Regions from separate parts of the Colwellia sp. SU-HH01217 genome, predicted to be linked through region 2. Evidence: predicted binding sites of a transcription regulator. Region 2 holds the regulator's gene; the other holds the start of a gene.
The links. Region 2 encodes FNR, which switches genes on or off when oxygen is low (the NO sensors DNR and NnrR bind a similar motif). Its sites were predicted from a motif close to TTGATCTAGATCAA; they were not measured.
Positions count from the first base shown of each region.

Region 1: the regulator FNR is predicted to act here: its motif matches at 1,900-1,913, upstream of AC27G3_RS17665 (GbsR/MarR family transcriptional regulator).

Region 1 is NZ_BAAJLX010000023.1:14,896-20,724, forward strand. It holds gene AC27G3_RS17655 (hypothetical protein) at 47-703, shown strand; gene AC27G3_RS17660 (MliC family protein) at 832-1,698, opposite strand; gene AC27G3_RS17665 (GbsR/MarR family transcriptional regulator) at 1,961-2,506, shown strand; gene AC27G3_RS17670 (cytochrome ubiquinol oxidase subunit I) at 2,615-3,982, shown strand; gene AC27G3_RS17675 (cytochrome d ubiquinol oxidase subunit II) at 3,986-4,984, shown strand; gene AC27G3_RS17680 (DUF1214 domain-containing protein) at 5,102-5,829, shown strand, end outside.
Region 2 is NZ_BAAJLX010000003.1:157,631-163,459, forward strand. It holds gene AC27G3_RS05655 (heavy metal translocating P-type ATPase) at 1-447, shown strand, start outside; gene ccoS (cbb3-type cytochrome oxidase assembly protein CcoS) at 479-739, shown strand; gene AC27G3_RS05665 (sulfite exporter TauE/SafE family protein) at 729-1,490, shown strand; gene fnr (fumarate/nitrate reduction transcriptional regulator Fnr) at 1,545-2,264, shown strand; gene uspE (universal stress protein UspE) at 2,449-3,378, shown strand; gene ttcA (tRNA 2-thiocytidine(32) synthetase TtcA) at 3,606-4,538, shown strand; gene AC27G3_RS05685 (glucosaminidase domain-containing protein) at 4,677-5,507, opposite strand; gene AC27G3_RS05690 (hypothetical protein) at 5,523-5,829, opposite strand, start outside.

The DNA of each region.
Region 1 (5,829 bases), on a different contig from region 2:
GAAGGAAGTTGTAACTAAATAAACACTAAAATTAAGGAGAATTACGATGAAAAATATCTTTATCACATTAATAATCCCATTAACGCTAATGTCAGGATTGTTACTTACACCAACAGTAGTAGAAGCCGTTATTATCAATGCGCAGTCAACCCATGACAATCAAAAAAGTGTTTGGAATGCAGACTTGTCAAAACGCGCCTTGTTTACTAAAAAACATAACACTCAGTATTTGTCTATTTTTAATAGCCAAGGCGAGTTATTAACTGAGCACCTCATACCCAGAGCAAAAAATCTAAGTAATATTACGTGGGCGGCAAACAATCAATACCTTACTTTTACTGAAAATGATCGTAACTTATGGTTATTCTCGCTCAAACAAAACAGTAGCAAGCTTATTGATAGCATACGTCGAGATGACGATGCCAAAAAATTTAATGCCCAATGGTCACCAAATGGGCAATGGCTACAATATTTATCCAGTATAAACTCACGTCACCTTGCAAAGGTATACTCTATTAAACGTAATCGCTCATATATTTTACCAGTAAACTCTACCCAAATTGCCACAATCAATTGGCAAGATGACAGCAATGATTTATTAATAAAAACGGAAGGCACAATTGAAAATGAAGTTGAAATGTCGTCGTTGTATGGCATTAAACTCATTGTAAAAGCAGACGCGCAGATTGCTTTATTACAATAATAAACGCAATATTTAACCTGAGCTTAAAAAAATATTTAAGTGAAGTAATAACGGTTTCAACAGATCACGTTTACTTAGGTGGTTACACCTTGAAGTAATCGTGATCAAGTACGCTGTCAGTATTGCTGTTATGGCATTTTTTTACAGTCCATTTTAGCTGTGTCATAGCCCCAAGTAATTTGTGCTTCACCTTGGTGTTCCCACAATGTTTCATTACGGCCCTGATATTTACTGCCACTTGCACTGGGTTGTAAAAACATTAAAGAAACGCTATCACCACGTTCTGCAATTAATGTTTTGGGTGTTGTGTCAAAATACATCGCGATGACTTCATTACGAGGCTCTGAATTGCATACATATTTAATAGCCTCACTATGAGAAACTAAACGATATTTTGCTTGTAATGTCGCGATACGGTGTTGATATTCGCCTAACGTGCATTGACGCTTGTTATCGCTTTTCCAGCATTCATTACGCCCCTTGAGCCAACCTCGTTGTTGAGCTTTTAACATCGGCGGTTGTTCATTTTTTGCTTGGTTCAGTGCTTGGGCATAAGTGCTCGCTAATTGTTGATCTAATGCTGACAATTCTTTATCGCCGCATATCAGTATTTCAATACTGCCTTGCGCTTTTTCACAGGCAAACGAAGGGCCCGACTCAAGATTTCCTTTAAATGAAGCCGAGTTATTCACTAATTTATCTATATATTGACACCATGCATGAGTATTGCGTTTAGGCACGCTGGCATCGCCTCTAACGCCTAATTTAAATTCAATAACCGATTGCCATTCATCAGAGCCAACATCAGGTCCGTGATCTGCTCCATCGCCTGATAACACCTTACCCTCTATAGAGTGTTTCCACGCGTTTGAGCATAAAGCTTCGCCATTTTCAGCAGGCTTGTTATTCATACCACTCGCATATACTGAACTTGCAATAACAACAACTAATAAGACTAACCATCGACTTATAACATTTGGATTTTTATCTTTCATTTTAATCGGTACTCGTATTAGGCAATACGCTTTGTTAAACGTTGGTTGATAATGTTTCTAGAGTGCTAACAATAATCGTTAGCAGCATAATTAATCAAATACAGTATAGCAGGCAATAGGTTTGTTCAAGCTTAAGGGAGTTCTTTGCCGTGTCGAGATAAGTATTAACTAAATTAAGTATAAAAATTATTGAAAAAAAACTTGATCTAAATCAACAACAGTTTAAACTTTCAGAAATTACTGAAAGTTCAGAACTTAAATTATGATCATGACCGAAAAAATCGAATCCTTTGTAATGCATTGTGGAGAAATGGGCAGTCGCTGGGGCTTTAACCGCACCGTTGGACAAATGTATGGTTTGTTAATTATTCATGATGAATCACTTAGCGCTGTACAAATTTCTGAAGCACTTAATATATCACGCGGTAATGTCAGCATGGGTATCAAAGAATTACAGTCTTGGCGCTTAGTTCAAGTACAACATAAGCCTAAAGATCGTAAAGAATACTACTCGCCTGCAGGTACAATCTGGGAAATGGCAACACGGGTATTTGAAGAGCGTCGTAAACGTGAAGTTGACCCAACATTATCGTTATTACGCGACAACTTATTAGATGAACCTGCTAATGCGCAAGAGCAATATGCCCAAGATAAAATGCATGAAATTCATGATTTATTGGAAACCATTACTCATTGGGCATCAGAGTTACAAAGCCTAAGCCCTGACAAGCTCAACACTTTAATGAAATTGGGCGCAGGTGTAACCAAGGTTATTGATATGAAAGATAAGTTTCTCAAAAAAGGTTAATACGTTTTCTGTACTTTCCAAGACATTTAGCCTGCTTCAAACAGGCTAGGTTAATATTTTCACCCGATAATATTGAATTATTGTTTAACAAAATTTATGGAGTAAATTATGTTAGAAACATTAATGCTTTCGCGCATACAGTTTGCCGCTAACATCAGTTTTCACATCTTGTTTCCCACAATTACCATAGCGCTAAGCTGGTTTTTATTCTTCTTTAAAGTACGCTTTGATCAAACACAAGATCCTGTTTGGATGCGTGCATATCGCTTTTGGGTGAAAATTTTTGCCCTTACATTTGCCATAGGTGTTGTCACAGGCATTACCATGTCGTTTCAATTTGGCACTAACTGGCCAAAATTTATGGAAACCGTTGGTAATATCGCAGGGCCCTTATTAGGGTATGAAGTATTAACCGCTTTCTTTCTAGAAGCAGGGTTCTTAGGCATTATGCTCTTCGGTATAGATCGCGTTTCAGCCCGTATCCATACTTTATCCACCTTTATTGTTGCCGTTGGCACTAGCTTGTCGGCTTTTTGGATATTGGCATTAAACTCTTGGATGCAAACACCACAAGGTTATGAAATGCGTGATGGTGTTGCTTTCCCAGTCGATTGGTTAGCCATTATTTTTAACCCTTCATTCCCTTACCGATTGTCGCATATGTTAATCGCATCAGGATTAACCGCAGCCTTTTTAGTTGCTGGTATTAGTGCTTATCGTTTATTAAAAGGCGATGATAAAAGAGCGCCTAAATTAACACTAAAAATAGCCTTAACCGTTGCGGCACTACTTGCTCCCGTACAAGTATTAATTGGCGATTTGCACGGCTTGAACACCTTAGAACATCAGCCGCAAAAAATTGCCGCAATGGAAGGAATTTGGCACACCGAAAGCGGCGCACCCTTATTATTATTTGCATTGCCTGACGAAAAACAAAAAACCAACCATTTTGAAATAGCTGTTCCTAACATGGCGAGCTTTATTTTAACCCACGACTTCAATGGTGAAATACAAGGATTAAACGAATTCGAAGGAAATCACCCTCCTGTTGCTCCCGTATTTTTTGCTTTTAGAATTATGGTTGGATTAGGCATACTCATGCTTGTTATTGCTTGGTTTAGTCGCGTTACCTTATGGCGGAAAGATCAATTACCTCCTTGGTTATTAAAAGCACTGGTCGTGATGAGTTTTTCAGGTTGGATTGCCACATTAGCAGGTTGGTATGTCACCGAAATTGGTCGACAACCTTGGCTAGTAACCGGCGTATTAACCGTAAAAGATGCGGCAACTGATATAGCTCCCGCCAACGTTGGCTTGACACTTACTATGTATTTACTCTTGTACGTAGTCATTATGGCCGCTTATTTACACACGCTTTTTACTATGGCAAGTCGCGCGGTAGAAATTGAAGAAATAAGTGAAGAAGATCGAATAAAACCGGTAATTGTGACACCCGCTAAAAAGGTTAAGGAGTAAATCATGTTTGAAGCCAATACATTAGCAGTAATTTTCGTCTCATTAATGGGGCTCTCTGTTTTACTCTACGCTATTTTGGATGGTTTTGATTTAGGTGTTGGTATATTGCTTCCCCTTGACCAAAAAAATAGCGCCGACACTATGATTGCTTCCATAGGCCCTTTTTGGGATGCTAACGAGACTTGGTTAGTACTGGCAATTGGTTTGTTACTGATTGCTTTTCCTGTTGCTCATAGTTATATATTTAAAGCGTTATACCTACCCACAGCGGTTTTGTTGATCAGCTTAGTGTTACGTGGTGTTGCCTTTGATTTTCGTGCTAAAGCTGCTTTTAGTCATAAACCGACCTGGAATAAAGTCTTTAAAGCCGGCTCTTTAATTGCGGCATTAAGTCAAGGCTACATGTTAGGCATGTATGTAATGGGCTTTGAAACAACAATGGCCGCTTATAGCTTTGCTATTTTAAGTGCATTAGGTGTCGCTGCCGCCTATAGCTACATTGGCGCTTGTTGGCTCATCATGAAAACCGAAGGAGAGCTACAAGTACAAGCGGTGGCGTGGGCGAAAAAATCAGGCTTAGTATGCTTTTTAGGTATTATTGCCGTGTCATTGATTAACCCCATTATTCACCCCGACGTTTACCAAAAATGGTTTACTTGGCCAAATACCGTATTAGTGCTATTGCTACCTTTAGCTTGTTTTTCTTTGTTTGTTTTTAGTCTCATTCAATTAAAACAATTACCTAAAGTAAATGACAAAGGCTGTTGGCGACCATTTGTAGCCGCTGTGGTTATTTTTATTTTATGCTTTATTGGATTAGCTTTTAGTTTTTTCCCATATATTGTACCGAACCAGCTCACCATTTGGGAAACTGCCGCCGCACCTGAGTCGCTCAGCTTTTTACTATGGGGGACGATCATCGTTGTTCCGGTAATTTTTAGTTACACCGCATTTTCGTATCGCGTATTTTGGGGAAAGGTTAGAGAGTTGAGGTATCACTAATAATATAATAATACTGTTGATACTCTGTTTATTTAATATCAAAGATGCTTTACTAAGACTGTAAATAAAGGAAATTTAAAATATACCTTAATATATTATTAATAATTTGGAGAAATTATGAGTGCGCGTAAAACGATTATTGCAACGTCTATCATTGCTGCTACAAGCTTAATCAGTTGTACTGATGCCAATGATTCCTCTGCCACAACTCAGGAATATCACAAGCAAACTGCAGTTACAGCCGATACCTACATTCATGCCGAAGTTGATGGTCGCATGGCAACATTTCAAAAACGTGCAGGTAGTATAAACAATTTTTATTTATTCCCTAGACCAACACCAACAGACAACCAACCGGTAGTACGAATGAACCGTGATACCATGTACGGTGGGGGTACTATCGACACAGCTGGCGGCGCATCTATTACAATTCCAGAAATACCTGACAATCGTTATTTTTCAGTGATGATCATAGATAATGACCATTACACAGTAGATGTACTCACTGAACCCGGAACACATATTATTCCTGAAGGAACAACTAAATATGTTTTTGCCGTACCTCGTGTTCAAATATACGACATTCACGATGAAGCTGAAATTGCAAAAGTATTAGGCTTACTCAAACAATTTTCAATTAAAGCGCAAAGTGCAGATCCCATCTCGCCTAATTGGGATTGGGAAAGCATGTTTACACTGCGAGGACAATATGAAAAAGAGTTTGTTAAATTTAAACAGTACCCTGCAGATTGGCAAGAAACTAAAGCATCTGGCAAAGTTAATGAAAAAACCCGTCACTTAGCTGTTGCTGGTGCTTGGGGATTATTTCCCGAATGGGAATCGGC
Region 2 (5,829 bases):
AATGTGTATAGTGGATTAAGCGCTAACGATAAAGTTAATCATATTAAAAAGCTCCAAGGCTTATTAACCAAGTCTACTACAACAGTAGCTAACTCCAAACAGCACCATAACGTGGTAATGGTAGGCGATGGTGTAAACGACGCTCCTGTATTTGGTGCAGCTCATGTTTCTATTGCTATGGGTAATGGTACAGATATTGCTAAAAATGGCGCTGATGTTATTTTATTAAATAACCAATTAAGTTCGTTAGCTACGCTAGCCAAAGTAGCTAATAAAAATCGACGAATTATCATTCAAAATTATTGTTGGGCTTTTGGTTACAATGCCATAGTATTACCATTAGCTATGTCGGGGTATATTACACCTTATATGGCAGTAATTGGCATGTCAGCAAGCTCACTAATTGTTATCACTAATTCATTGCGTTTACTGAAAAAAAACACTTAAACAATTTAACAAACACAGAGTCATTATAAATATGAGTATTATCTACGTTTTAATTCCTGTTGCTATTTTGTTGACTGCGCTTGGAATTTATATTTTTTTCTGGGCAGTAAAAAATAATCAGTTCAATGATTTAGAAAAACAAGGAATGAGCATTTTATTTGATGACGACAAGCCTGAAAAAGCTAATAACCAGTCGCTAACAACTGATCCTCAGTCACCTTCTGAGTCAAGCTCTTCTGAAAGTTCAACGATGCAGGCATCAAAAGAGAAAACACCAGAAAATGGAAATTGATCTTTTTTCAGCGTTCGTTATTGGCCTATTAAGTGCAGGACATTGTTTAGGTATGTGTGGTGGAGTTACAAGCATGCTAACATCTGCTATTGCTCAAAACTCATCAAGCTTTCCAAATGAAATAGTCACAAACCAAAGCCAAAATCGTCGTTTACAACATAACTTGCTTAAAAGCGCATCAGCAAAAAAAAATGTTTATTCAAAATTAATATTAGTACTTTGTTATAACCTTGGCCGTATTAGCTCATACGCGTTGTTAGGCGCTATAATAGGTTATACAGGTTCGTTGGCTGCCAAAAACATTGGTGTGCCCCTTGCCGGCTTACGATTAGTTGCAGGTGTTTTTTTAGTATTTCTTGGCTTATACCTAGGACAATGGTTAATGATTTTGGGCAGAATAGAAAGTATTGGCAAAACATTATGGCAATTTATCTCACCACTGAGTAAGAAAGTAATCCCCGTAGACAGCCCAAGTAAAGCATTAGGCTTAGGCGTTATTTGGGGATGGCTACCTTGTGGGTTAGTTTATTCTACTTTAACTTGGTCATTAGCCAGTGGTAGCGCCGTATCAGGCGCTATGATAATGGCAAGTTTTGGCTTAGGTACACTCCCAGCCTTAATCACCATGTCTTATGGGCTTCTAAGTATTAAAACAATATTAAAAAATGTCATGTTTAGAAAAACGATGGCTTTGGCGATTATAGTCTATGGCTTATACTCTATAGTGGTTGCATACCAACTCATGTTCTAATAAAATCCCATATAGTTGTTCTCCTTAGGGATTAATTTAGGGATATATCAAGTTATGCATCAAAAGCACTCTCCAGATCAAAATCATATTCATTGCCAAAATTGCAGTATTAGCGAATTATGCTTACCATTTTCATTAAATGATCAAGAACTCACGTCCTTAGATAATATTATCGATCGTAAGCGCCCGATCCATAAAGGTGACAAGCTTTTCCATGACGGTCAAGAAATGAACTCTTTATTTGCTATTCGTTCAGGTACATTCAAAACATATACTGTTAATGCCGAAGGTGAAGAGCAAATTACAGGTTTTCATTTAGCCGGTGACTTACTTGGTTTTGACGCCATTGCTAGCAATGAACATCCAAGTTTCGCTCAAGCACTTGAAACAGCTATGGTATGTGAAATTCCTTATGAAAATCTTGATGAATTATCTAATACAATGCCGAAGTTAAAGAAGCAGGTATTACGTTTAATGAGCAATGAGATACGCACCGATCAAGAGATGTTAACACTACTCAACCGTAAAAATGCAGAACAGCGTGTTGCTACTTTTATTTCAGCATTAAGTGCTCGTTATCATGCTCGAGGGCTATCTTCAAAAGAATTTAGATTAACGATGACTCGTAGTGATATTGGCAATTACATTGGCTTAACTGTAGAAACTATTAGCCGCTTATTAAATCGTTTCCATAAAAATCAAATTATTCATGTTGACGGTAAATTAATTAAAATTTTAGATGCAAAAAAGTTAGACGATACCGCCAGTTTTTAACCCCTTAAGCTTTAATAAACAAACTCAGCATAATCTGTTGCTGAGTAAGCACTTCTCAAACACTCCAATTCGTACTATGCTAATCTATAAAGAAGTTAAGTCACAATAAATTGATTTTAAACAATTAAAAATCAATTTTCTTGCGGCATAATATCTTTATCGATAAAACCTTAAGAGGCATATTATGGACCATTTTCAAAATATTCTTGTTGTGATTGACCCTACAACAGACGATCAAAAGGCATTAAAAAGAGCAATTGAATTAGCCAGTAAAACGCAATCAACTTTAACCGCCTTTTTAAGTATTTTTGATTTTTCATATGAAATGACAACAATGCTTTCTAGTGAAGAGCGTGAAGCTATGCGTCAATCTGTTATTAAGGATAGAGAACAGTGGCTAGCTGATTTAGCGAAAAATATGCCACATCAAGGTATTAATATTCAATACAAGGTTATTTGGCATAACCGCCCTTTTGAAGCCATTATTGAAGAAGTTATTGCTAAAAAACATGATATGGTAATCAAAGGCACCCATCAACACGACAAACTTAAATCTGTTATTTTTACACCAACAGATTGGCATATATTACGTAAATGTCCATGCCCAGTATTATTAGTTAAAGATCATAGTTGGCCAGAAAATGGCAATATTGTCGCTGCCCTTAATATGGGAAGTGATGAAGAAGAGCACCAGTCTCTCAATAATATTATTACAACAACTGCTCGCCGAATAGCTAAAATTCTTAACGGTAATGTACATTTAGTTAATTCTTACCCAGGCACTCCTGTTAATATTGCTATTGAAATCCCCGAATTTGATGCCAGTGAATATAACGAGTCTATGCTGCAGCATCATCAACAATCCATGGATGAACATGCAAAAAAATATAATATCGCTAAAGAACACACATTTGTTCAAGAAGGTTTACCTGAAACTGTTATAGAATCTGTATCAGAGCAATTGGATGCTGAACTTGTTGTATTAGGCACTATTGGGCGTACAGGTATCTCAGCCGCATTAATCGGTAACACCGCTGAACATGTCATTGACAGATTAAAATGTGATGTTCTTGCCTTAAAACCAGAAGGTTATGTTTCACCTTTTGAAAAATAGCTAATAAAATAACGTGACAAATAAAAACAATAATCACGGTTTTTATTTGTCACTCTCTTTTTTATATAAATATCTCATTACCTTATTTCTTCAATAATGCACACAAATTAACGCAAGCACTTCGCTTTGATAAACTCTAAAGGTATAATGCGCTCGATTAAACCTTATAAACGAACATTGTCTCGTTAATCATTCAGTAATACTCAGTAAACAACGAAGTAAATAACATGACCAATCAAATAAAACCGCTTTCATCAATTGAACAAACGCAATTACAAAAATTAGAGAAAAAATTACGACGTAACGTTGGTCAAGCCATTGCTGAATATAACATGGTGGAAGATGGCGATAAAATTATGGTCTGTTTATCTGGCGGCAAAGATAGTTACGCGTTACTGGAAATTTTACTTTTATTAAAAAAATCCGCTCCGATAAACTTTGATATAGTTGCTGTTAACTTAGATCAAAAACAACCAGGGTTCCCTGAACATGTTTTGCCTGAATATCTAAGCCAAAAAGGTGTAGAATTTAAAATTGTTGAAGAAAACACTTACTCCATTGTTAAAGATAAAATTGAAGATGGCAAAACAACTTGTAGTTTATGTTCAAGATTACGTCGCGCGATCTTATATAAAGCGGCAACAGAGATTGGTGCAACAAAAGTTGCCTTAGGCCATCACCGTGATGACATGATAGAAACTTTAATGTTGAATATGTTCTACGGTGGCAAACTCAAATCAATGCCTGCGAAGCTTGTTTCGGATAATGGTGAGCACATCGTTATTCGCCCATTAGCTTTTTGTAAAGAAGCCGAACTTGTGCAATATGCTGCCTTAAAGCACTTCCCAATTATTCCTTGTAATTTATGTGGTTCGCAACCTAACTTACAAAGACAAAATATCAAGCAAATGCTAAATGAATGGCAACATCAATTCCCTGGTCGGATAGAATCTATGTTTACCGCTATTCGGAACGTAGTACCTTCACATTTATGCGATAATCAATTATTTGATTTTAAAAATATTGATTCAGCTAACGGTATAACCAATGAAATGATTGATGGAGGGGATACTGCTTTTGATCAGGAATCATTCAACACACCCCTTGAAACTCATCCTAAGTTAAAAGAAAACCAATTAGACTTTATTGAAGTGAAGTAGATAACTTACAGCAAATTATTCAGCCAGCTAATGAGTGATAACCCAATTAAATTTAATGTGTGATGCACTTGCTGACTGAACTTTTACAAATTTGATTCTTTAAACCCAATTTCTCTCATAAGTACAAATAAGGATCGTTTAAGGCTTACTTTTTACAAAGTACGCTTGATTATGTCTTAACATTTCAGAAATTTCTAACACGTAATCGGTACCACGCTCAGAATATGGTAGTAACCCTGTTGCCAGTACTTCTGCCTGTAATGGTTGCCCTTGCTCTCTTAATTGCGTTCTAATTGCTCTAAATACACTATAAGCATTATTGGTATTAATATTATAAAGATAGCGATTAACGGCTTCATTGACACTGTCAAAAGCTGCCACTTCATGTTTTGCCCCTTCATTACGACCATTAGGCACCATACCGCAACCTTCTCGGTAACACCAAATACCAAAGAAATTTAAACCAATTCTAGCAAATCTAGATGTGCCCCAAGCTGATTCATTCGCCGCTTGCACTAAAATTAAAGGAGCAGGAACTATATCAACTCTTACAAGTAACTCATCTAATTGTTGTAATAAAGAAAATTGCTTATTCACTTTGTAGCGTTTAACTAAAGCCGCTAAATCCATTTGTTCTTGTTCAGATAAAGGCTCTTCAAGGCTTACTTTCTCTCTCCAGGTCTTTATTTGGCCTCTGGCAGATAACACTAATTGATTTTCATGAGTAATTGATGGCCTGATAAAGTTAAAAAACTGGCGTTTCTTTTGTTTAACATTACCAATTTTCGAAAACTTAGGTAGTTCTACAGAATGTAGTGGCTTTTCGATAACAACAGGCGCTTTTACTACCTTTGACGTTTTTTCATCAACTGGTATATCTCCCTGCACGATTTTTTGAAAAGTAAATGGAGCGATTAAGCCTATAATTAAAGCGATTAAAACAATCGTTATAAATAGTTTTTTTTGCATTACAGTCCTTGTTTATTAAGCCGAAAAAGTGTCATCAGCTTTTGACGATGGCGGTAAATTAGCACCATCAATAGCAATTATTTGTAAACCAAAGATCTCACGATATAAAACACCTTTAGCATTATAATAAAGTGGAGCGAGATAAGATAAGCTGAAAAAGAATATGACGCCGCCAATAACAGATAAACTTGTTTGCGCTAGAAACAATAGAGGTAGTAAGCTGATTATTAAGGCTGAAAAAAGTGTTACATACACTGAAAAAATTTTAAACCAATTAAAGCGTAGTGATTGAACTGATAAAACGATCGCTTTAATCGGTGAA